DNA from 2 places in the Rothia amarae genome. Region 1 is predicted to be linked to the other one. Evidence: riboswitches for the same ligand, from Rfam matches in the RefSeq annotation. Region 1 holds a riboswitch; the other holds the start of a gene.

Region 1 (12,000 bases):
TCTGGCGATCGATGCTCTCTAACTCAGGAGATTTGAGCCAGCGGGCGCTTTTGGCAGCGTCGAAGAAACCGATGCTAACCATTTCGGCGAGCATACGGCTTTCGTTGCGCTTGGCTATTTCTGCCAGACTCATGGCGTCAGTATTGGGCTCATTTCCTGCCACTGATCTTCCTTCCGGTGAGGTGTAACGAGGTTAAGACAGGGGTTAGAGGATGCCGAGATTATGTTTAAGCTCGTAAGGGGTGACTTCGGCTCGGTAGGCGTCCCAATCATTACGTTTGTTGCGCAGGAACTGTTCGAAAACCTGTTCGCCGAGGATTTCTGCCATGAAGTCAGAATCTTCTGTGCGCTGGATGGCATCGTGTAGGGAGCTAGGGAGCGAATGGTAGCCCATGGCGCGGCGCTCTGCTGAGCTGAGTGCTTGAAGGTCTTCGGTGACTTCTGGCGCCAGTTCGTATTCGTTTTCAATACCTTTGAGCCCTGCTCCGAGGATAACGGCGTAGGCAAGGTATGGATTCGCTGCCGAATCAACACCGCGATATTCGATGCGAGCTGATTGCATTTTATTGGGCTTGTACAGCGGTACACGAACCAGTGCTGAACGGTTATTATGCCCCCAAGACACGTAAGAGGGTGCTTCTCCCCCACCCCACAGTCGCTTATATGAGTTCACAAACTGATTGGTCACAGCGCTAAATTCTGGTGCGTGTTTGAGCACGCCGGCAATAAAGTGGCGGGCTGTGCGGGAGAGCTGGAACTCTGCCCCTGCTTCAAAGAAAGCATTGGTGTCCCCCTCAAAGAGGGAGAAATGAGTGTGCATACCCGAGCCGGGGTGGTCGGTGAAGGGCTTGGGCATGAATGTCGCATAGAGGTTCTGTGACAGTGCCACTTCTTTGATGATGGTGCGGAAGGTCATGATGTTATCTGCTGTTTGCAACGCATCGGCATGGCGCAGATCAATCTCGTTTTGACCGGGACCTGCCTCGTGGTGGGAGAATTCCACCGAAATACCGACTTCTTCCAGCATGGTTACCGCGCGTCGTCGAAAATCTTGGACGATACCGCCGGGAGTGTGATCAAAGTAGGATTCGCTATCGACCGGAGTGGGAAATCCGTCGGCACCGAGTTCGCGTGATTTGAGAAGGTAGAACTCAATCTCCGGTGAGGTGTAGCAGGTAAATCCCATACCCGATGCCTTTTCTAAGGTTCGTTTGAGAACTCCGCGAGTATCCGCGGCACTAGGCTCACCATCGGGTGTGAGAATGTCGCAGAACATGCGAGAGGTAGGGACTTCGTCCCCGCGCCAGGGAAGAATTTGGAAGGTGGATGGATCAGGCTGTAACAGCATATCGGATTCATAGATGCGAGAGAGCCCTTCGATGGCAGAGCCATCAAACCCCAGCCCCTCGGCAAAGGCACCTTCAACTTCTGCAGGAGCGAGCGCCACCGATTTTAGGGTGCCCACCACATCGGTAAACCACATGCGCACAAAGCGAACGTCTCGTTCTTCAATGGTGCGCAATACGAACTCTTGTTGGCGATCCACGGGGCTCCTTCAATACATGGTCGTTTTCTTCCCAGCGTGGGAAGAAAGTTGTTCTCTCTCACTTTATAAGGTTCTGAGCTCAAGGCGGGTAAAGTCGTGGGTATGACTTCTTCAGATGATTCATTGGGTGCCGGTTCTGAGGAAACCGCACCGTATTCCGAAAGCTCCCCTGACCCAGTTACTCCGGCGGAGCACCCAGAAAAACAGTCTGCCAGTGTCTTTGATGGTGTCCGCAAAATTCGTACCGTACATCTTGCTGCGGCAAAGAAACAGGGCGAAAAGTTTGCGATGCTGACCAGCTATGACTATCTCACCGCTCAAATCTTTGATAGTGCGGGAATCGAGATTCTTCTGGTGGGCGATTCTGCCGGATCCAACGTGTTAGGGCACGAATCAACTCTCAGCATCACCGTGGATCAGATGATTCCACTCGTTGGAGCAGTAGCTGCCGGGGCACAGCGAGCACTGGTTGTAGCTGATCTGCCCTTTGGTTCCTACCAGCAGTCCCCTGAGCAGGCTGTGGCAACAGCTGTTCGAATGATGAAAGAAGGAGGCGCTCACGCCGTCAAAATGGAGGTCAATGATTATTTCGTTGACCACGTCCGCGCGGTTGCTCAAGCTGGTATCCCTGTCATGGCGCATATCGGATTCACACCCCAGTCTGAACACGCTCTGGGCGGTTATCGAGTGCAGGGGCGCGGCGAAACAGGGGCAAAGGTTGTAGAAACGGCCCGACTCATGGAAGAAGCAGGCGCTTTCTGCATTCTGATGGAAATGCTCCGATCAGACGTCGCCGCCGAGGTTGAACGCATCGTGGAAATCCCCACCATCGGAATTGGCGCCGGTGGCGCAACCACCGGTCAGGTTTTGGTCTGGCAAGACATGTTTGGCCTACGCCAGGGCAAGATGGCCCGCTTCGTCAAACAGTACGCCAACCTCTTTGACACAATTCAGGACGGCGCTCGCGCCTACCGTGCCGACGTCCGCTCCGGAGCCTACCCTGCTGCCGAGCATCGCTTTGATGACTAAAGGAGCACTAAAGGTGAATGTTGAGATCCGTTTAGAGGCTTCCGCTGACTATGAAGCAGTTGAAAATCTTAACCGGGATGCTTTCTGGAACGTTTTTCAGCCTGGCTGCAACGAACACTATCTGGTGCACGTCATGCGTACCCATGAAGATTTCGTGCCCGAGCTGGCTCTGGTTGCCGAAGTTGACGGCAAGCTGGTGGGAAACATCATGTATACGATGTCCACTCTGAAAAATGATGCGGGTGAGGAAAAGAAAATCGTGACCTTCGGCCCCTTAGCGGTGCACCCTGGCTATCAGCGGAGAGGCATCGGCAAGATGCTCATGCAAGAGAGTTTTGAACGAGCTAAAGCGCTGGGCTACGAAGCTGTTGTTATTATGGGCAACCCAGAAAATTACGTCGGTAGCGGATTCCGCGCCTGCCTCGATTTTAAGGTCTGCATAGCCGACGGATCTTTTCCGATGGCGCTTCTGGTTCTAGAACTCACAGAAGGCTCACTCGGCGGACAACGGTGGGTCTATAGCGAAAGCCCGCTCTTTCAGATAGATGCGGAAGCTGCCGAACAGTTTGAGAAGACCTTCCCAGCACGTGAGAGAGGCTATGCCCCTTCCCAGGAACTCTTCGCTATCTATAGCAGGGCATTTCTGCACCCCGCTAAATCCTAATGTCGGCGCAAAATGGCGGTCACTACTTCACCAGTAGTGACCGTCCTGAAGTTTAAAAAACCTTCTCGCTCAACAGCGAAACGATTAAATTCTAGAGCCAGGAATCCTTCTGGGCATCAAGTTCTTCGTTGCGTGCTTTTGCCTTTTCCATCGCGTGCGAAGCTTCTTCAGCCGTATCAAAAGGTCCCCACAGCTCAGTTATCTTAGACTGCTGTCCTTTCTCTACCTGACCGGTGGAAAGGTTGTACCAGAACTTTTCGTCGCGGGCACCGCTCAAATCTTCAATAGCCATGTTTACTCCTTGAGTTTAATGAAATGCATTCAGTGAATCTGCTTACTTTTCTATCATAGCGTGTTCAATCCAACCGCTTGGGTGAGCTCTGTCCAGCTCCTCTTCGCCTCTCGGTTGGCAAAAGATTCTGAGCTTGAAACATCACCTCAACACCCTTACCCTGCCACAAGGTTTAAGATAGAGGGTATGGCTACAACTCCTGCTTCACATAACTTACCCGCCGAACCCGGCAAGGCGCCCCTGGGCAACCTACGCCCCGGCGTCATTGCCCCTATGCGCTCCGTTCCCGCCCACATCGAACGCCCCGAATACGTGGGCAAAGCAGAGGCGAACGAGGGGAATGACTCCAACATGTACACTCCCGAGGAAATTGAGATGGTGCGTGCCGCCGGTGAGATAGCTGCCAATGCCATTGTTGAAGCATCGAAAATTGCCCAGCCCGGAACAACTACCGATCAGATTGATGTGCTTATTCACGAGTACATCTGCGACCACGACGCCTACCCTTCGACCGTCGACTACCGCGGATACACCAAAGCAGTCTGCACTTCTCTCAACGAAGTTATCTGCCACGGTATCCCCGACTCCACCGTTCTAGAAGACGGCGATATTCTCAATCTAGATGTCACCGCCTATAAGAACGGCGTCCACGGAGACACCAATGTAACCCTGCTAGTGGGCGATGTAGACGAAGAATCACGCCTGCTCGTTGAGCGCACCGAAGAATCCCTACGCCGCGCTATCAAGGCGGTCAAACCCGGGCGAGAAATCAACGTGATTGGCCGCGTTATCGAAAAATATGCCGCACGATTTGGCTACGGTGTGGTGCGCGATTTCACCGGTCACGGCGTAGGCCGTGAGTTCCACTCGGGACTCATTGTGCCTCACTACGACGCAGCTCCGGCATACAACACCGTGATGGAACCGGGCATGATATTCACTATTGAACCTATGCTCACCCTCGGTGAGATTGCCTGGGATATGTGGGAGGACGATTGGACGGTCGTCACCCGCGACCGCAAGCGCACTGCCCAATTCGAGCACACCCTCGTGGTCACCCAAGACGGCGCAGATATTCTTACCCTTCCCACCATTTCCTAACCCGAAAGATAGAACTCATGACTGAAACTGTTACCGAAACCGTAGAAATTCAGGTAGAGGTCACCAAACCTACTCCCGCTGATCTTGCCATCGGCATTGATATCGGGGGAACCGGCATGAAGGGCGGTATTGTCGATATCCGCACCGGTAACCTGGTGTCGGACCGCTTCCGCATTCCCACTCCTTCACCGGCGACACCCGAGGCTTGCGCCGAGGTTGTAGTGCAGATTGTGGAAGAACTACAGTCCCGCGACCTCGCGCCTGCACCCGATTCTCCCATAGGTATCGACTTTCCCGCCGTCGTCAAAAACGGTCGTACTCTCTCCGCTGCCAACGTAGACGAAACTTGGATTGGTGCTGATTTGGAAGGCATCATGTCCAAGGCGCTAGGTGGACGCCGCGTGTATGGCCTCAATGACGCCGATGCCGCCGGACTCGCCGAAGCTCACTACGGGCAGGGCAAAGACAAAGACGGTCTGATCGCCGTGATTACTCTGGGCACCGGCATCGGCTCTGCCCTCATTATCAACGGTCAGCTTGTTCCCAACACAGAGCTGGGCCACCTGGAAATCGATGGGGAGGACGCCGAATCGCGTGCTTCAGCACGTGCCCGCGAACGCGAGGATCTCTCCTGGAAGAAGTACGGTAAACGTCTGCGCCGCTACTTTACCCATGTTGAGATGCTGTTCTCCCCCGATTTGTTCGTGATCGGTGGCGGCGTTTCGAAGAATCCCGATAAGTTCCTTCCCTACTTTGAAGATGAAGTAGAGACCCCCATCGTCATGGCAACCCTGCGCAACAATGCCGGTATCGTCGGTGCAGCGCTCTGGGCTGCTGGCTGGACCCAGACTGTGGAGGATGTCGACTAAGAGTCAGCTGATCGTTAGGATACAAAGGTGCGGATGTTCACGGAACATCCGCACCTTTTGCTTTCCATGGCTGAAATTTTGTGATGTTCATTCACTCCAGATTGTTTTGTTGCTACTATGGTGAGGTGTCACACGGGGTGCGCTTTACCGAAGAAGCGCTGAGATTACACCCGTTGAACCTGATCTAGTTAGAACTAGCGAAGGGAATGTGGAAATGACTTCGTCGCATCCAAGCCTTGAATCTATACACCATTCTGTCCGCGCCACGAATCCTTTGGTGCATTGTCTGACCAACTCGGTGGTTCAAGAAATCACCGCAGATGTGCTGCTAGCGGTAGGAGCATCTCCTGCGATGGTCAGCCATCCGGAAGAAGCCGAACAGTTTGCTGCGGTAGCCTCTGCCGTCCTAGTGAATGTTGGGAATCCAGATCCGCCGATGATTGATGCCATGCGTTCGGCGGTTAAAGTGGCACGCGAGCTAGGGACTCCTTGGGTATTGGATCCGGTCGCGGTAGGCGGTTTAACAGTGCGCACCGAGCTTGCCAGCTCCTTGGTCTACGCCAATCCGGCAGTTATACGCGCTAATGCCTCAGAGGTTATTAACCTTCACGCCGCGGTAACACGCACGCAGGCGCAAGGTGGGCGTGGAGTCGACTCCACCGATTGCCCTGAATCGGCGCTTGAGGCGGCGAGCGCCCTGGCAGAAATTACTGGTGGTGTTGTAGCGATTTCTGGTGCAACAGACATTATTGTTTCAGCGCACCGTATCACAAAAATTAGAGGCGGTAGCGAGCTCATGCCGCTGGTGATAGGTACCGGTTGTTCACTCGGAGCAGTGGTTGCCGCCTATACAGCCTCCACGGATTATTATCATGATGCAGCGGTAGCAGCCCATGCTGCTTACGCTACTGCTGCTGAACACGCGGCCAAGCATTCCAACGGGCCTGGAACTTTTCATGCTCAATGGATAGATGCGCTTTATGCTTCTTTGCCCAACATGGCAGAAATCGAGGAGTCGTAGTCATGAGCCGTCCTCCCCTAGATTTTGGTCTCTATTTAGTGACCGATTCAGTGCAGGCAGGTGGGTGGCAGAACGTAGCAGGGATTGTGGAGCAAGCCATCGCAGGTGGTGTCACTGTGGTTCAGGTGCGCGATAAACATGCTGACGATGCAACTTTTACCCAACTTTTGCTCTCTGTTGCTGAAGTAGCGCGACCACACGGGGTCGACGTCGTTGTCAACGACCGCGTACACATCGCAGCCCGCTTTGGTTTTGACGTCCACATTGGTCAGGACGACATGCCCCTTCACCAAGCGAGAGAGTTGCTCGGACCGAGTCCTCGTATCGGCTTGTCGGTGGGTTCAGAAGCAGAATTGGACGCTGTACTCGATACTACAATTCGCCCGGATGTTCTGGGATTAGGCCCGGTGTTCGCCACCTCTACCAAGTTAGACGCCGGTGCTCCTCTGGGCATCACAGGATTACAGAAACTCGCCCGGCGAGCTGCCCAGAACTCTTTAGCATCGGTCGCCATTGGTGGAATTACTAGCAGCAATATCAATGCAGTGCGTCAAACCACGGTGGACGGTGTCTGTGTGGTCTCTGCCATCATGTCTGCCGAAAATCCCCGCCTAGCGGCTCTCACTCTGAGCGCTCATCCACCCCAGGTTACGAGCCATACGCCATCTTCTTTTGCCCCTTCCCCGAAGGAAGAATAAACAATGATTCCCCGAGTACTCTCTATCGCTGGCACTGACCCAACGGGTGGTGCAGGATTGCACGCAGACCTCAAAGCCATTGCAGCTGCTGGAGGTTACGGCATGGGAGTTATAACTTCCTTGGTCGTACAAAATACACAGGGCGTGCAACAGGTACACACCCCTGAGCCAGAGTTCTTGCGAGCGCAGCTTAAGGCAGTCTCAGATGATGTAGTTATTGACGCCGTCAAAATCGGGATGCTAGCAGATGAAACCTCAACTCAAATGGTGGTTGAGTGGCTGGATGAGGTTTTTTTCTCTACCCAGAAGCCCGAGGTTCCGATTATTGTTGACCCGGTGATGGTTGCTTCCTCTGGCGATGCGCTGGCAGATTCGGTGTCTCATGAGCTACTCCATCGAGCCAGCATCATTACCCCGAATCTCGACGAGTTGGCGTTCCTACTACATCAGCCGCCTGCAAAAAATCCGGACGATATGGTTAAACAAGCCCAGGAACTGGCGCAAAGCACCGGTTCTTTGGTATTGGCTAAAGGTGGACATCTACCCGGCAAGGATAAGGGCAACTTCCTGGTAGGTACGAGCAGTGTGATAGCCCATGCAAAGTCCCCCCAAATTACCACTACTGCCTCTCATGGAACGGGTTGTTCGCTCTCATCATCATTAGCCTGCCGTATCGCTAACGGAGATTCCTTGCCCGACGCCGTCCAGTGGTCGACAGCGTGGGTAAGAGAAGCACTCGAGTTTGGTGAAAATCTACAAGTGGGTCATGGTAATGGCCCCCTCGATCATTTCCACCGCCTCCGCCGCCAGGCCCAGTTCTCACTGCAGGTTCCCCATAGCACCATCTCTTCACCATCTAGAAGACAAGCTGTTGTGCCCGCAGCAGGACCATTTACCCAGCAATTGTGGGAATTAGCAGGCGATGCGTTGGACCGATTTTCGCAGGAGAGCATTGTTCCCGCTTTGATGCAAGGTACTCTCAACGCAGAACAGTTCCATTTCTATGTGGAGCAAGACGACTACTATTTGCAGGTCTACAGCTCTGTATTGTCGCGGCTCTCTTCCCTCGCCCCTCATGAGGAGGAGCGAAAGATGTGGGCGAAGGCGGTCACCCAGACTATTACGGTGGAGCAGGAAATGCATCGAAAGTTCCCTCTGCCAAACATTGTGGAGCCTTCTCCCCTTACCCTTGCTTACACTGACTTTTTAAGGGCTGAAGTGGCTTCCGACTATGTTGTAGGAGTTGCTGCGATACTCCCTTGTTTCTGGTTGTATGCCCAGCTTTCGGAGTACCTTCCAGAAGAAATCGCGGATGACCACCCCTACAAACTGTGGATAGGGACTTACCGGGACGAAGAATTTTTGCGTGCCACTGCTCAAACACTCGAAGTGATGGAGCACCAGCTCACACACGCCTCAAATGCACAAAGGGAGCAAGCCCGTAACGCTTTCGTACGTGCCTGCTCCCTCGAAGCAGATTTCTTTACCCAAGCTCTACTGATTGATCCCCGTTAGAGTCTCGCCCCTTCCCCCCGGGCAAGACAGGGACTTTAAACCAGTTAGAGCAGAGTCGGCTGGTCTATTTCGCCGGAAGACGATGTCTTGGATTTCTTCACCGTCTTATTAACCGGAGAATTCCGTTCCTCTGCGCTCCCTTCTTCTTTTACAGGAGCAGGAGTGTCAACCCGCTCTTTACGCAGGTCAGCGATTGCTTTTTCAAAGTCTTCCAGATTATCGAAGGCCTGGTAGACACTGGCGAAACGCAAAAAAGCTACGGTATCAAGCTTGGAGAGCGGTTCTAGAATGGTGAGCCCGACTTCATGGGCATCAATTTCTGCAAGCCCGCGAGCACGGATTCTCTCTTCCACCTCCTGTGCCAGCTTTGCCAAATCATCTTGGGAGACTGGCCGCCCCTGGCATGCTTTGCGCACGCCAGAGATAATTTTCTGGCGGTTAAACGGCTCAGTTACACCTGAACGTTTGATGACCGAAACAGAGGTGGTTTCCACCGTAGAGAATCTGCGCCCACATTCAGCGCACTGGCGGCGCCGGCGAATTGCTGCGCCGTCGTCGGATGTACGCGAGTCAACCACTCGGGAATCGGGGTGCCGACAATAAGGGCAAATCATGCGTTATTTCCTCGGGTACGGGCGGTAATGGCTTCACCGTGGGCTGGTAAATCTTCGTCAGTAGACAACGTAACAATGTGATCCCCAATTGTAGCGAGTGCGTCCTGGGAGTACTCAATGAGCTGAACAACCTTCATAAAAGTGCTGGTGTTCAGCCCCGATGCGAAAACCGCAGTTCCTCCGGTGGGAAGTACGTGGTTTGATCCAGCGGCGTAATCACCCAGCGGAACCGGCGAGTAGGGGCCGATAAAGATTGCCCCGGCGTTGCGAATCTGCGCAGCTACTGCGCTTGCAGATTCGGTATGTACTTCGAGGTGTTCGGGAGCGTAGGCGTTAGCGACGTCCACGCTATGTTGCAGTGAATCGGTGAGAATAATTCCCGATTGGGGGCCTTCTAGGGCTTCTTTAACGCGGTCACGGTGCTTTGTGGCGCTGGCACGCCTAGCAATAGCCTCTTGCACTTTCTCCGCCAATTCTGGCGAATCGGTGATGAACACTGATCCTGCGTGGGGATCGTGTTCTGCCTGGGATATAAGATCTGCCGCAACGAAATCAGGATTCGCTGAGGAGTCTGCAATGACGGCTATTTCAGTCGTTCCGGCTTCACCGTCTACACCGACGACGCCCTGCAACGCTCGCTTGGCAAGGGCAACAAAGATGTTACCGGGGCCGGTGATGGTATCGACTGGTTCAAGAATATCCGCATCATCGGTGAGCCCGTACGCCATGGACGCTAGGGCTTGGGCGCCTCCAATAGCCCAGACTTCATCGATTCCTAAGATTGAGGCAGCAGCTAAAATAGTGGGGTGCGGCAACCCGCCGAATTCTTTTTGCGGCGGTGTGCACAGCACGATGGACTCTACTCCTGCCGCCTGAGCCGGAACGGTATTCATAATGACTGACGAAGGGTAAACCGCCAATCCCCCGGGCACATACACCCCCACTCGGCGAACGGGAGTCCAGCGATTAATGAGGTGAGCACCCGGCGCTACTTCAATGCTGGTTTCACCAGGTTTTTGAGCGGCAGCAAACGCACGATTACGTTCGATAGATACTTCCAGCGCCGCCTTGAGTTCGGGGCTGATGGAGTCGACGGCGTCTTTCATGGCTTCCGGCGGCACCCGCAAAGCCCCCTGCTCTACGCCGTCAAATCGCTGTGAGAGTTCTTTGACGTAGTCAGCACCGCGTTCGCGTACTGAGGCGATAATTTCGTCCACGGCCTGCTGGGCGTTACCTACATATTCGCTGTTCTGCCGAGGCATGAGCGAGCGCAACTCGGCGTAAGTGTGATGAGTTCCGCGCAGATCAAGAGTTGAAAGTCGAGGGGCACGGTAGTTTTCTGCTGCTTCAGTACTCATGTCTCCATCATAGCGGGCGGTCAAGCCTGCTGAGGTTTTTCTGTCAGATACTGAAAATGCGCTCCGAAGAGGGAGCGCATTTTCAGTGATGAATACTTGGGTGAAAAGGACTATGAACCCTCTAAACGTCTAGGCATGCCGGCCCCAACAGAACTTTGAGGTCCCCAAAGAGGGCGGGATTGGGCTGAACTCGCAAGTCGGCGCCCAAACGCATGATAATCCGCTTTGTTCGCGTATTCATAGCAATCCGAACTTCTGATTCGCCGCGGTGATTGCGCAAGATAGAGCGCAACTCCCCCAGAGTCTCCTCTGTTGCTTTGAATTCGGGAATGGCGATAACAACCGGGCCCGAGGTGCCGTCGGCAGAAATCTCGGGGAGGTTCAGTTCCTGCGCACTAATGGTCGTCGAGCCATCGTCTCGACGTTGCAGGCGGCCCTTGATAGTACAAATCAAATCTTCTGAAAGCACCGGTGCAATAGGCTCGTAAGCGCGGCCAAAGAACATAACTTCAATGGAACCTGTGCGGTCTTCCAGCTCGATACGGGCGTAAGGGTTACCCGAGGATTTCGCCACGCGACGAGATACCGAAGTAATCATGCCAGCCACCGTGACCACGGCGCCATCAGGTTTATGAGAATCCTCTGCCAAAAGACCCTGCACCGAAGAATCCGATAGCGCATCAAGCTGATCCTCAATACCGCGTAGCGGGTGATCGGACACATAGAGACCGAGCATCTCGCGCTCAAAGTTGAGTTTGTCGCGCTTATCCCACTCGGGTACGTCAGGGATAGTCACCATCAAATCGGTGCTGGGATCGTCGTCATCCATCCCCATACCACCAAAGAGGTCAAACTGTCCCGCTGCTTCCTGGCGCTTGACCGACACATTCGAGTCCACTGCTTCTTCATGAATCATGGACAACGCCCGGCGGATATGTCCCAAATCGTCAAACGCGCCCGCTTTAATGAGCGAATCAATCGTACGCTTATTACAGACGACGGCGGGAACCTTCTTCAAGAAGTCGTGGAAAGACTCAAAGCGGCCCTTTTCTTTACGCGACTGAACCATCGCGTTCACCACGTTGGCACCGACGTTTCGGATAGCACCCATACCAAAGCGAATATCCTCGCCAACAGGTGTAAAGTTCAGTTCTGACTCATTGACATCCGGCGGCAAAACGGTAATTTTCATGTGCCGGCACTCGTTCAGATATAGCGCCAGCTTGTCCTTATCATCGCCCACCGAGGTCAGCAACGCCGCCATATATTCCTGCGGATAGTGAGCCTTCAAAT
Region 2 (12,000 bases), on a different contig from region 1:
AGCACCTGCCTGCAAACGTAATTTCACGCTCTTACCGTCGGGAGTAGGTACTTCGAGTACGGCACCCTCCACGGCTTCCTGCAAGGAAACAGGAACATGAACCACTACGTCGTTGCCATCGCGCTCAAAAACAGGGTGCGAATCAACAAATACGTGAAGTATCAAATCTCCAGCACCGCCGGGACCTTGTTGCCCTTTGCCGCGCAGTTTCAGCTTCTGACCATCTTTGACCCCCGAGGGAATACGAATCTTAGTCGTTGCTCCCGACGGCAAGGTCACTGATCGTTCGGTACCGTTGAAGGAATCCTTGAATGAGATACGAGCATTTGCCTCAACGTCGGCACCCTTGCGAGGAGCCTGCTGGAAGCCGCCGCCAAAGTTGGAGCCACCACCAAAGCCGCCGAACCCTCCGGCGCCACCACCGAACATTCCACCGAGCAAATCCTCAATGTTAATGTTTTGACCACCGCCGGACTGGCTAAAGTGAACGTTTTGCCCGCCGGGGAACCCTCCCCCGAAGCCACCGGGGAATCCGCCACCCTGGGCGCCAGCAAAACCAGCGGCACCGTACTTGCGGATCTGGTCGTATTCCTCGCGATCCTTCTTATCAGACAGGACGTCGTAAGCCTCAGCTACTTCTTTGAACTTCCGCTCTGCCTCTGCATCTCCAGGGTGTTGGTCGGGGTGATACTTGCGCGCTAGCTTGCGGTAAGCCTTTTTGATGTCTGCATCGGAGGCGTCTTCAGCTACCCCCAGCACCTTATAAAAATCTTGATTAAGCCAGTTTTCACTTGCCATCGAACGCCTCCTTATCTCAGCGTAGGTAAATCTCTTTTAAGTCTTCTCAAAAAATATTATTGCTTTTCATAGAATGGGCGGGCTCGAGAACTTCGAGCCCGCCCCAATCTAGCTTGATGGGCTATCTCAGCCCGATTTTATTCAGCAGTAGCAACAGCTACCTGAGCCGAACGCACCACGCGGTCTTTGACCTTGTAGCCGTTCCGCAGAACCATCGACACATGATCGGGTTCAACCTCAGAAGTAGGCTGCTGAAGAACCGCCTCGTGAACCTTCGGATCGAAAGCCTCGCCGACTTCACCGAAACGCTCCATGCCGTGCTTGCCCAAAGTTTCTTCAAGCTTGCGGGCAATGGCGGCAAAGGGACCGTCTTCCAAATCGCCGTGCTGACGAGCGGCATCAATATCATCGATGACTGGAAGGAGCGCGCTCACAAAATCTGCCATCACAAATTCGCGAAGCTGCTCTTTTTCCTTAGCACTGCGATTCTTGAAGTTAGTGAACTCCGCCTGCAAACGTCGAAGATCCTCAAGTCGCTCAGCTGCCAGCTTTTCGTTTTCGTCGACCGAATCCTCCACCGAGGCTTCTTCGGGTGCCGTAGCAGATTCTTCCTCTACTACGGCGTCCTCAGATACACCTTCGGCTTCTGGGTGGCCTTCAGCGGAGGGCGCCTCGAAAGCGTCTTCCAAAGGGTCATTGCCCTGCTGCTCGTTGGTGTTTTCAGCCATGATTAGTTCTTCTTCTCGTCTTCGTCGTCGATTACTTCTGCATCCACTACGTCGTCGTCATCAGCCTGTGCAGAGGAGTCGCCGTTAGCGGCCTCTGCCTGAGCGGAAGCGTAGATAGCCTCGCCCAGTTTAGTCTGGGACTGCTGTAGCTTCTCAAAAGCGGACTTTACTGCGTCGTCGTCGTCACCTTCAAGAGCTGCCTTGACTGCGTCGACGTCGCCCTGAACCTCGGTCTTGACATCCTCGGGAAGCTTGTCGCCATTTTCCTTGATGAGCTTCTCGATGGAGTAAGCGGAAGTCTCAGCCTGGTTGCGGGTCTCAGCAGCTTCACGGCGCACCTTGTCCTGCTCAGCGTGAGCTTCGGCATCCTTGACCATGCGATCGATGTCATCTTTGGACAGCGAGGTGCCGCCGGTGATAGTCATCGACTGCTCGGTGCCGGTGCCCTTGTCCTTAGCGGATACGTGGACGATACCGTTAGCATCGATATCAAAGGTAACCTCAACCTGAGGAACACCGCGAGGAGCAGGCGCAATACCGGTCAGCTCGAAGGTACCGAGGTTCTTGTTATCGCGAGTGAATTCACGCTCACCCTGGAATACCTGAATCGATACTGAAGGCTGGTTATCCTCAGCGGTAGTGAAGGTTTCACTGCGCTTGGTGGGGATAGCGGTGTTGCGGTCAATCAGCTTGGTCATGACGCCGCCCTTAGTCTCAATACCGAGAGAAAGCGGGGTAACGTCAATCAGCAGAACATCCTTGCGGTCGCCCTTCAGAACGCCAGCCTGAACAGCTGCACCCATTGCAACAACTTCATCGGGGTTGACGCCCTTGTTGGGTTCGCGGCCACCGGTGAGCTCCTTGACAACCTCAGCCACAGCAGGCATACGGGTTGAACCACCAACGAGAATGACGTGTGCAATCTCGGAGATGGATACTCCGGCTTCCTTGATGACGTCGTTGAAAGGCTTCTTGGTGCGTTCCAACAAGTCTGCAGTCATGTCCTGGAACTTAGCACGGGTCAGCTTCTCGTCCAAGTGAATGGGACCCTCAGGAGTTACCGAGAGGTACTGCAGTGAAATGTTAGTGGAGGTAGCTGAAGAAAGTTCCTTCTTAGCCTGCTCTGCTGCTTCACGCAGACGCTGAAGAGCAATCTTGTCCTTGGAAAGATCTGCGCCGGTCTTGGACTTGACCTGCTCAAGCAGCCAGTCAACGATGCGCTGATCCCAGTCGTCACCACCGAGGCGGTTGTCGCCTGAAGTTGCGCGAACCTGAATGGTGGAGAAGCCGTCTTCGTCCTTACCAACTTCAAGGAGCGAGACGTCGAAAGTACCGCCACCGAGGTCGAATACGAGGATGAGTTCGTCTTCCTTGCCCTTATCCAGGCCGTATGCAAGAGCTGCGGCGGTGGGCTCGTTGACGATACGCAGAACGTTCAGACCCGCGATTTCGCCAGCTTCTTTGGTTGCCTGACGCTCAGCGTCGTTGAAGTATGCAGGAACGGTGATAACCGCATCGGTCACCTTGTCATTCAGGTATGACTCGGCGTCGCCCTTCAGCTTCATCAAAATACGAGCTGAGATTTCCTGGGGGGTGTACTTCTTGCCGTCAATGTCGGTGGTCCAATCAGTGCCCATATGGCGCTTGACGGATGCGATGGTGCGGTCAACGTTAGTGACTGCCTGACGCTTTGCGACGTCACCTACCAAAACTTCGCCGTCTTTGCTGAATGCAACGACGGAGGGGGTGGTGCGAGCGCCTTCTGAGTTTGCAATAACCTCAGGTTCGCCACCTTCAAGTACTGAAACGACTGAGTTGGTGGTACCGAGGTCAATACCTACTGCACGTGCCATGTGTTTTCTCCTTAGTGAGTTCGTATATTTAAATCTTTTGCAAAACCGGCGAGTCTCTAAAGTTGAGTGCTCGTTTCGCTTTTGCCTTGATATAAGTCTCTCATGTTTGGGGAAAATGTCAATAGAGTTGAGTCAGATAAGCTCAACTTTTATTCGTTAAACCATAGCAAGGTAGTATTTTGCGGTCTCAAAACCCTGATTTTGAGCGGTTTTTAGGCAGAAATTAAGAGAATTTCACCCTCAGAGAACATAATCAAAATTGAGTTAATATCGCTCAACTTATTGAAAAGCCACCAAAAGATTGGCCCGCTTTCGCTGCTCTGTGCAGATGCAAAAAGTCCCGTGATCTTTGTGTGGAGATCACGGGACTTTAAGTCGTTCTTCGAACCATCGAAGCAATCTGAAGAGCCTATACCGGGTGCTGCCCCGACTTCTGCTCCAGGTAAAACCACTGAACAGATTCGGCTCACAGTAAAATGTGTGTACCGCAAAGACTATACACAGGTTTATCAAGAAATCCTAAGGTATTTTGGTGCAATAGCCACTTGAGTAGGTATTTATTCAAGCCCCTTACGCATTGATTGAAAGAGAGTCTAACGATGTACAAAATTATGACGGTCTGCACCGGCAATATTTGCCGCTCTCCCACCGGGGAATTTCTTCTCAAAGATGCCGCTAAGAAGGCAGGGCTCGACGTCGAAGTCACCTCTTCTGGCATCTCCGATGAAGAACACGGCAACCCAATTGACCGCCGTGCAGCGAAAGTTCTCACCGAACTCAACATCAATACCTCCGCTCATCGTGCCCAGCAGTTCACCGCATCCCAGCTCGATGCCCAAGACCTGATTTTGGCGATGGACCTAAACCACTATCGTGCACTCATGCGCATGGCGAGCACCGATGAGCAACGCAAAAAAATCCATCTTATGCGCGAGTTCGACCCTGAAGTTGCAGACCAAGAACACGATTCTTTGGGAATCTACGACCCCTGGTACGGCAGTCAGGAAGACTTCTATACAACTTTTGACATGATTAAAAACGCCGTTCCCGGTGTAATTGAGCATGTCAAAAAGGAGATTGAAGACTAAAGGAACAAGGCGGCCCCACAAAAGTACATTCTTCCGGCAAAAGTACAAGCTCGAACGTGTATTTTTGCTGAAATTGTGTACTTTTCTCGTTATTTTCAGGAAGCTGTCATGCGCATTTCATCACCCCAAATCATCGCCGAAGATGATGCAGTCAATCTTTTGCGCGATCACATTTGCGAACGCGCACGTCAGACCAACAAATTGCTCGTCGTGGGTATCGATGGACGCTCGGGCGCCGGCAAAACAACCCTCGCTGCAAATCTTGCGCATTTATTAGGTGCTGACTTTCCGGCTGTCACGCTTTTTCACCTAGAAGATATGTATCAGGGGTGGGAGGGGCTTGCACCTGCTATTGCCGACTGGTCTTCATTAGTTAATCAACTGCGCGAATCTGACTGTGGCACCTGGACTGGATGGGACTGGGAAACGTCAACACCCCTGCCCCGCCAAAAGTTATGTATAAAGCAAGAACCAGTCGAGCCCGCCATCTTGATTGGCGAGGGCGTGGGTGCTTTCTGCGCCGACCTCGATATCACATGCTGGGTCGAACGCCCCGACCACGAACGAAAAGCCGCAGCCCTGGTGCGCGATGGGGAAACCTACCGCCCCTTCTGGGATATATGGGCGCAACAGGAGCAAGAGCTCTTTAAAACCCAGGAACACCACTACTCAACCGCTGATTTCATCATCCGCCAACAGAGTTAGAATAGTGACCATGACAACAGTTGTAATGCTCACCGAACGCCACCCTAACGGTGTTCTGGTAGATGCGTCTAAGCCTCTCATCAACATTGAAGACCAGGGATTGACGCGCGGCGACGGCGTCTTCGAAACCATGCTTGCCGCCAATCGCACAGTACGCAAGCTCGATATGCACCTGAGTCGGCTCACCAATTCTGCCCGCATGTTGGATTTACCGGCCCCCAATCAGAATGCGTTAACCCAGGCGATTGAGCTGGGGCTCAAAGAAGCTGCAGAGGGCCCACAAACGGTGCTGGGCTCCGAAGAACACGTTGTCAAAATTATTATTTCCCGCGGTACTGCCGAGGAAGGTGCTCACAGCTGGATTACTGTAGCTCCAGCGCCGCAATCTACCCTCGAGCAGCGCACAAACGGCGTCAAAGCACTTACTCTGCCACGCGGGCATGACCCAGCAGAGGACGGTAGCTACCCCTGGCTTCTCACCGGCGCTAAAACGCTCTCCTACGCGCTCAATATGGCGGTTTTACGCTACGCCAAAAAGCAGGGTGCAGATGACGTCATCTTTGTAACCGATGACCGCCGCATCCTTGAAGGAGCTACCAGCTCGGTCATCGTGGCGCGGGTAAACAACGGGGTTAAGACTCTGCTCACCCCCGAACCTAACCACGGGATTCTGCCCGGCACTACTCAGGGGGCAATTTTCAAGGCAGCGCAGAAAAACGGCTGGGCGCTAGGATTCGGGCCGCTCTATCCCCAGGATTTGTATGAGGCAGACGGCGTATGGTTAGCATCCTCTGTTCGTCTACTTGCACCGGTGACCCACCTCAACGGCAATCCCCTACGGCACAACGAGGAGTTCACCGCCGAGCTCTTGGACTACCTCGCCCAGGGGTAGCTTTTCAGGTTCGGTTACTGCCACATCCACAGCAGGGTACCGGCAGTGGCCGATAGACCTATGCCTGCCGCACAAATAGCGAGCGCCCCCACGAAAAACCACAAGTCAGCTCGGCTATAGGTAGGCACTCGCGCCCATGTTCGTTTGCCGGATCCGAATCCGCGCGCCTCCATTGTGGTCGCTAACCGGGTTCCTCTGCGAATTGCCTGGACCAGTAAAGCAAAGGTCTGTCCCACCAGCGTTTTAAGCCGTTGCCACAGGCTATCATGAGAGCCCAAACCGCGAGCGCGTCGGGCTTGCCCCAGTACGTTCCATTCGCTCATCATGAGACCCACGAGTCGCAAGGAGGCGAGCGCTGCCAGCACAAATCGCGCGGGCAATTTTGCGGTCTGTGCTAGGGAATCGGCGATGTCGGTGGGGTCGGTGGTGGTAATCAGCATGAGGCCGGGAAGCGCTAGAGCTAGCCCGCGCAGGGCAAGAGTTACACCCACCGTTAAAGAATCTGTCGTAATCCAGAGAACGCCCCAGTGAATCAGAGTTTCTCCGGTTTTTTCGACGAGCAATGAGGTAGACCAGCCCGAGAGTAGCGCGGCAAACAGAATAGGCCAGAAGGTGCCCAGCAGTTTGAGGGGGTTCAGCCCTAACAATCTGAGGGCAACCAGTTCAAGCAAGAAAATCGAGCCAACGCTCACCCAGTCTTTAACAAGCAGGAGCCCGATAGTCATCAAAAGGGTTGCCAGAAGTTTGACGCCGGCGTTGAGCTGTCCCAGCCGCCCGGTACGGGCTGGAGCTGGTGCGAATAAGTCCGTGGACGAGAGTAAAGGTGCGCTCACAGTGCCCTCCTTGATGCGGCGTCCGTCGAAACTCGATGTGTTGAGTCAAGAACGAACGTTCGTCCACCTACAGCTCGCACAAAATCAAGATCGTGGGTCACTGAAATGACCGCCACCGATTCATCGAGCAACTCGCGAATTAGAAGAACTAGCTCTTTCCAAGTATTAGCGTCTTGGCCAAACGTAGGTTCATCAAGAACCAGGACGCGTGGAGCACTAGCCAACGCCGTGGCAACCGAGAGCCGACGTTTTTCACCGCCAGATAATGTGAAAGGGTTTGCGCTCTCCACATGTTTAAGCCGCAGCCGCTCTAGCAATTCTTCGACGCGCACGTGTAACTGCGTTTCATCCACAGGTTGTCTACGAGAACGGGCAATATGACGGGGTCCAAACTCTAGTTCTTCCCGTACGGTGGATCGGATGAACTGCTGTTCGGGTTCCTGAAATACCAGCCCAATACGGGAGGCGAGATCCGCCGGTTTCCATGAGGCTATATCGCTTCTCAGGGCTGGATCTTTCATATCTACGCCCTGGCTCAGTTCAGGACTTGCTGTCAGTTCACCCGCCACCGGCAGGAGCAACCCGGCAAGGGTGAGTGCAAAAGTAGATTTACCGGAGCCGTTAGGCCCCAAGATTCCCAGGTGTTCACCAGCTCGCACCTGAACGCTGAGATTCTGGGCAACCGGTTGCAAGCCAAGATGAGGTGAGCGACCAGCTAGCAAATCTGCGCGCCGATTTTTGATGATGCGGCGGGAAGGGTTCTGCCGGGTCACGGCAATTTTCTCCGCCGTAATCAATACATCACCGGCTACCGCTTCCCGTGCTGGAAACTCAGGTGAGTAATCCGGAACCCAGACGCCGGCGGCAATCAGCTCAGCCCGTGCGTCCTGCAATACCTGCAGAGGTGTTCCATCGTGAGTTATACCGTTGCGGTTCACCACAATGACCCGGTCCACATACTCCGCCCAGATTTCTACCCGGTGCTCAATCACAACGAGCGTGGCACCGGTCAGACGCTGAGCCCGCAGCACGGCATCGCGAACCTCTTTTACACCTTCAGGGTCAAGGTTAGCGGTGGGTTCATCCAACAAAATTGCCCCGGCGTGCATCGCCAAAATTCCCGCTAGCCCCAGGCGTTGCTTCTGCCCGCCCGAAAGCGCTGAGGTGGAATGATCCAGCGCCAGGTGCTCTAATCCCACCGCAGCTAACGATTCATCGACTCTGCGCCAGATTTCCTGGTGAGGCACCTGCAGATTCTCCGGCCCGAACGCGACGTCGTCGCCCACTCTCGCTAAAACTACCGACGATTCGGGATCCTGTTGCATCAGACCGCTCACTCCACGGGCATCCTCAGGTGTATACCCGTTGAGGGTGAGGGTGCCCAGCTGAGACTCACCGTCTTCGTCATGCAACAACCCGCCGATCGCGTGTAGCAGGGTAGTCTTTCCCGCGCCTGAAGGACCCAGCAAGAGTACTTTTTCTCCCGGTTCAATACGCAGGTTAATCCCTGAGATGACTGGTTGGGCATGTGTAGGATAGTGCCAGCCAAAATTTTCAGCGACAATCGACGCACCGGAAGAAGTATCAGAGCGAAAAGACGGAACCGGAGAAGTCTGCACGATATCCCCTAGCGGATTTCGCTTCGAGTGCGCTGAACCCTACCCGATGCCAAGGAAGAAAGTACCCCGGTCTTAGCCAGTGCCTTGGTGATAATCCACGAGAGCAAGCCAGCAAAAACCATGCCAGAAATCATCGAACACACCACATAAATCACAGCGTTAGTGCCGGTTACTTCCGACGCGTAGTAAATGAGGATTTCGGAGAATCCCATAGCGAAACCTGAAACCGCTGCAGCCAGCAAAGCACTCGAAAGATTCCATACGCGGTAGAGCAGAACTGCAAAAACAATCTCCGCGCCAATTCCTTGGATTAGCCCTGAGAGAGCAACCATCCACGAATATTCCGTGCCCATCAGCCCAGAAATGATAGCGGCAAGTAGCTCAGTATAAAGAGCCGCGCCGGGCTTACGAATAATAAACCCGCCCAGTACACCGGCGAGTAACCAACCACCACCGGCAAGAGGTGCGAACTGCGGCGCCAGCGCCAGTACCGCCGTCAGCGCCGGGTAAATCGCATTCGACCAGACCCAAAAAATAAGACCGCAGGCAACTGCCAGAACAGACGCCACTACGATGTCGTTCACGCGCCAGCGCAATGAATAATTCCGTGCCATTAAGATTCCTTCCACGATATGAGGAAGGGGAGCCGCATACTGCGGACTTGAGACTCGACATCCCTACGCCGGTACTAACCGGATCAGGTTCGAGGGTCTGCTTTCGCACTCTCAGCACCCTTTGAAGGTGCTCCCCTGTCGTTCAATACGCGCTGTCGCGTATTCAGCTCATCAGCCTTATTCAGTATAGGTGTTTTGGCGCCACCTCAAAACTCTGCCCAGAACCGAAGACTTACGCCTGCGCGACATTTTTCCACGTTGCCAGTAGAATTGCTAAGGATACTCATCAATCGCGACATGAAAGGCAAGCTCATGAATCCAATTCAGCTCGCTGGCACCGTTGCCTCACTCGGTGGTGTGGCACTGTCCAACAAAATTCTTTCGGCAACCTGGAAAAAGGTCACCGGAAACAATCCTCCAGACAAGAACCCCGATGACGACGAGCGCTGGCGCGACATCATCCTCTGGGCAATGATTACCGGTACAGTCGGCACCATCATTAAGGTTGCTGTGAGCCGTCAAGCTTCAAAATATGAAGCAAAGAAGTCTGAAGACTCACTAGGACAGCGCGAAGTCTAAGCAAATTCTTTGCTGACATGCGCAAACACAGTGTGCTTTCTTCCTCTTTGGAAGAAAGCACACTTTTTTATGCTCGGGCTGATGGTCTTACCGCATCTGAAATCGACGTAAACAATTCTTCTCAGCCCGGCGCACGTTCACAAAAATGCCAGAATCTCGCTACTGTTAGACCCATGACACCACGCTTTTCAGCTCAAACTCAGCACGCCGATACCGCCCCCTCTGCGGCTCCCCCGCTGGCAAGTAGTGACGCAGCACCCCGATCGACGATTGCAGCATGGGCGCTGTGGGACGCCGGTGGAGCAGCCTTCAACGCGGTCATGACCACGTTCGTCTTCGGCGTCTATCTCACCTCCAAGAATTTTGGGAATCCCGAGCATGCTTCGTCGGTGATGTCTATGGGTCTTACCCTTGCTGGCCTGCTTATTGCATTGACCGCCCCCATTACTGGCCAACGTTCTGATACCTCGGGCAAACGTACCTTCTGGCTCGGTTTCAACATGTTTGCCGTATCCATCCTCATGGCGCTCTGCTTCTTTGTAGCGCCCTCGGAATCGTATCTGTACTTGGGCGTAGCTCTGATTGCCCTCGGCAACATTATGAACGAATTTGCCACGGTGAATTACAACGCCATCCTGCCCCAGATTTCTACGCCTCACACGGTCGGGCGCATCAGCGGAATCGGCTGGGCATCGGGTTATTTTGGTGGCATTGTGGCATTAGCAATTGTGCTGGTGTTCTTTATCGGTTTGGGTTCAAACACCGGTTTACTCGGTATCCCTTCTAACGATGCTCTCAACATCCGCGCGGTCGCTGTGTTCTGCGCCGTTTGGGCAACAGCTCTTTCTATACCGCTGTTGGTGAGTATGCGCCGTCGGGACCGTTTGAATCCGCCGCTAGCGCAGGCAAGCACCGAGCGTATGAGTTTCAAAGACTCCTACAAAGAACTGTTCTCCACCATTCGCCGGCTTTTCAAACAAGCACCGCAGACCCTCTATTTCCTCTTCGCCTCGGCAATATTCCGGGATGGTCTCACAGGAGTCTTCACCTACGGTGGCATTTTGGCGGCGGGTACCTTCGGCTTTACCACCACTCAGGTCATTATCTTTGCAATCGCCGGTAACGTGGTGGCAGGCATCGGCGCTCTCATTGGCGGCAAGCTCGACGACGTCATCGGACCCAAAATGGTCATTATTATCTCACTGGCTGGGGTACTCTGCGCCGCCACCCCTTTGCTGTTCAGCCAGGAACAAATCATGTTCTGGATTTGTGGGTTGCTCCTCTGCTCATTTGTTGGTCCTGCGCAGTCTGCATCTCGAACCTATCTCTCACGGTTAACTCCACGCGGGCAGGAAGGCGAAATCTTCGGCCTCTACTCCACTACCGGACGCGCGGCATCGTTCCTCGCTCCCGCACTATTCGCGCTGTTTATGAACCTCTTAGGTGCACAAATCTGGGGAATCGTAGGAATTATGGTGGTGATTGCCCTGGGCCTAGGTATGGTTCTGCCGCTGACGGCAGCACCTCAACGTACAGTCTTGAAAAACAGCGAGGCTACTAGCTAGCGGATAATCCTGCTGACCCGAAGTTCTTCGATAACCCGATCAAATTCATGTTGCGGAATGGGACCGTAGATTTCTTGCAGGTTGGTACGCAGCTGATCGGGCGTCAGCGGGTTTTTGAGCTCAATCCAGATATCAGCGGCAAAAGGGGAAATCTCGATGAGGCGATCCTCCACGGTCAAAAGCATGCGCTCATCTACCAGATAACCCGCGCTGCCAGCCATCCGGCTAAGACGCTCATTGTCCGTTGAGATTTCTACTGAATCTGCCTGCTCGCTTTGAATATCGACGTTCTCTACAGGGAGCTGCAACTGACCGCTCATCAAAGATTGCAGCAGAGGAAGAGTCTCAGCAATTTCCGTATAAACCAGTTCGACCGCGCCGCCACAATGCTGAATCAACTCAATCAACCGGTCAATCCCGTTCTCGGTACGTACAAGCCCTGAGGTTTGCTGCACGATTTCTAGCAACGCGTCGGCAAGAGCGACCCGTTGCAGGCGCGGCTCTACTGGCTCGTTCTGGCGGTTCAACAAAATCACGTGGTGCAATTTAAAGGTGAAATCGCTAGGGTCAGCCGTAGAAATACCCAGGCTCTGCGGGTCAATCTGCTGTTTTGCTTCATGTCCCTCGGTAATCACCGACAGAGGTTTGGGGTAGGGACGAAGGTGAAAATCGTGCTGAACAATCGCTGTCTCGTCGGAGAGATAGGTGAAGTGCTGCCCTAAAAAT

The links. A riboswitch is a leader RNA that binds a small molecule or an ion and turns the genes downstream of it on or off. The one in region 1 is predicted to bind thiamine pyrophosphate.
Region 2: another riboswitch for thiamine pyrophosphate. It lies ahead of ACFR81_RS05625 (ECF transporter S component); the one in region 1 lies ahead of thiM (hydroxyethylthiazole kinase).

Annotation. Positions count from the first base shown of each region.
Region 1 is NZ_JBHUCN010000005.1:189,552-201,551, forward strand. Features, by position in the region: gene ACFR81_RS02225 (bifunctional [glutamine synthetase] adenylyltransferase/[glutamine synthetase]-adenylyl-L-tyrosine phosphorylase) at 1-133, opposite strand, end outside; gene glnA (type I glutamate--ammonia ligase) at 206-1,546, opposite strand; gene panB (3-methyl-2-oxobutanoate hydroxymethyltransferase) at 1,649-2,575, shown strand; gene ACFR81_RS02240 (GNAT family N-acetyltransferase) at 2,589-3,239, shown strand; gene ACFR81_RS02245 (hypothetical protein) at 3,331-3,531, opposite strand; gene map (type I methionyl aminopeptidase) at 3,718-4,632, shown strand; gene ppgK (polyphosphate--glucose phosphotransferase) at 4,650-5,501, shown strand; TPP riboswitch at 5,625-5,725, shown strand; gene thiM (hydroxyethylthiazole kinase) at 5,716-6,522, shown strand; gene thiE (thiamine phosphate synthase) at 6,525-7,220, shown strand; gene ACFR81_RS02270 (bifunctional hydroxymethylpyrimidine kinase/phosphomethylpyrimidine kinase) at 7,224-8,735, shown strand; gene nrdR (transcriptional regulator NrdR) at 8,780-9,349, opposite strand; gene hisD (histidinol dehydrogenase) at 9,346-10,707, opposite strand; gene dnaE (DNA polymerase III subunit alpha) at 10,829-12,000, opposite strand, start outside.
Region 2 is NZ_JBHUCN010000009.1:169,127-181,126, forward strand. Features, by position in the region: gene ACFR81_RS05585 (DnaJ C-terminal domain-containing protein) at 1-798, opposite strand, end outside; gene ACFR81_RS05590 (nucleotide exchange factor GrpE) at 936-1,526, opposite strand; gene dnaK (molecular chaperone DnaK) at 1,529-3,379, opposite strand; gene ACFR81_RS05600 (low molecular weight protein-tyrosine-phosphatase) at 3,979-4,467, shown strand; gene ACFR81_RS05605 (nucleoside/nucleotide kinase family protein) at 4,576-5,172, shown strand; gene ACFR81_RS05610 (aminodeoxychorismate lyase) at 5,183-6,064, shown strand; gene ACFR81_RS05615 (energy-coupling factor transporter transmembrane component T family protein) at 6,079-6,897, opposite strand; gene ACFR81_RS05620 (ABC transporter ATP-binding protein) at 6,894-8,516, opposite strand; gene ACFR81_RS05625 (ECF transporter S component) at 8,525-9,130, opposite strand; TPP riboswitch at 9,174-9,276, opposite strand; gene ACFR81_RS05630 (DUF4235 domain-containing protein) at 9,443-9,709, shown strand; gene ACFR81_RS05635 (MFS transporter) at 9,727-11,274, shown strand; gene ACFR81_RS05640 (hypothetical protein) at 11,271-12,000, opposite strand, start outside.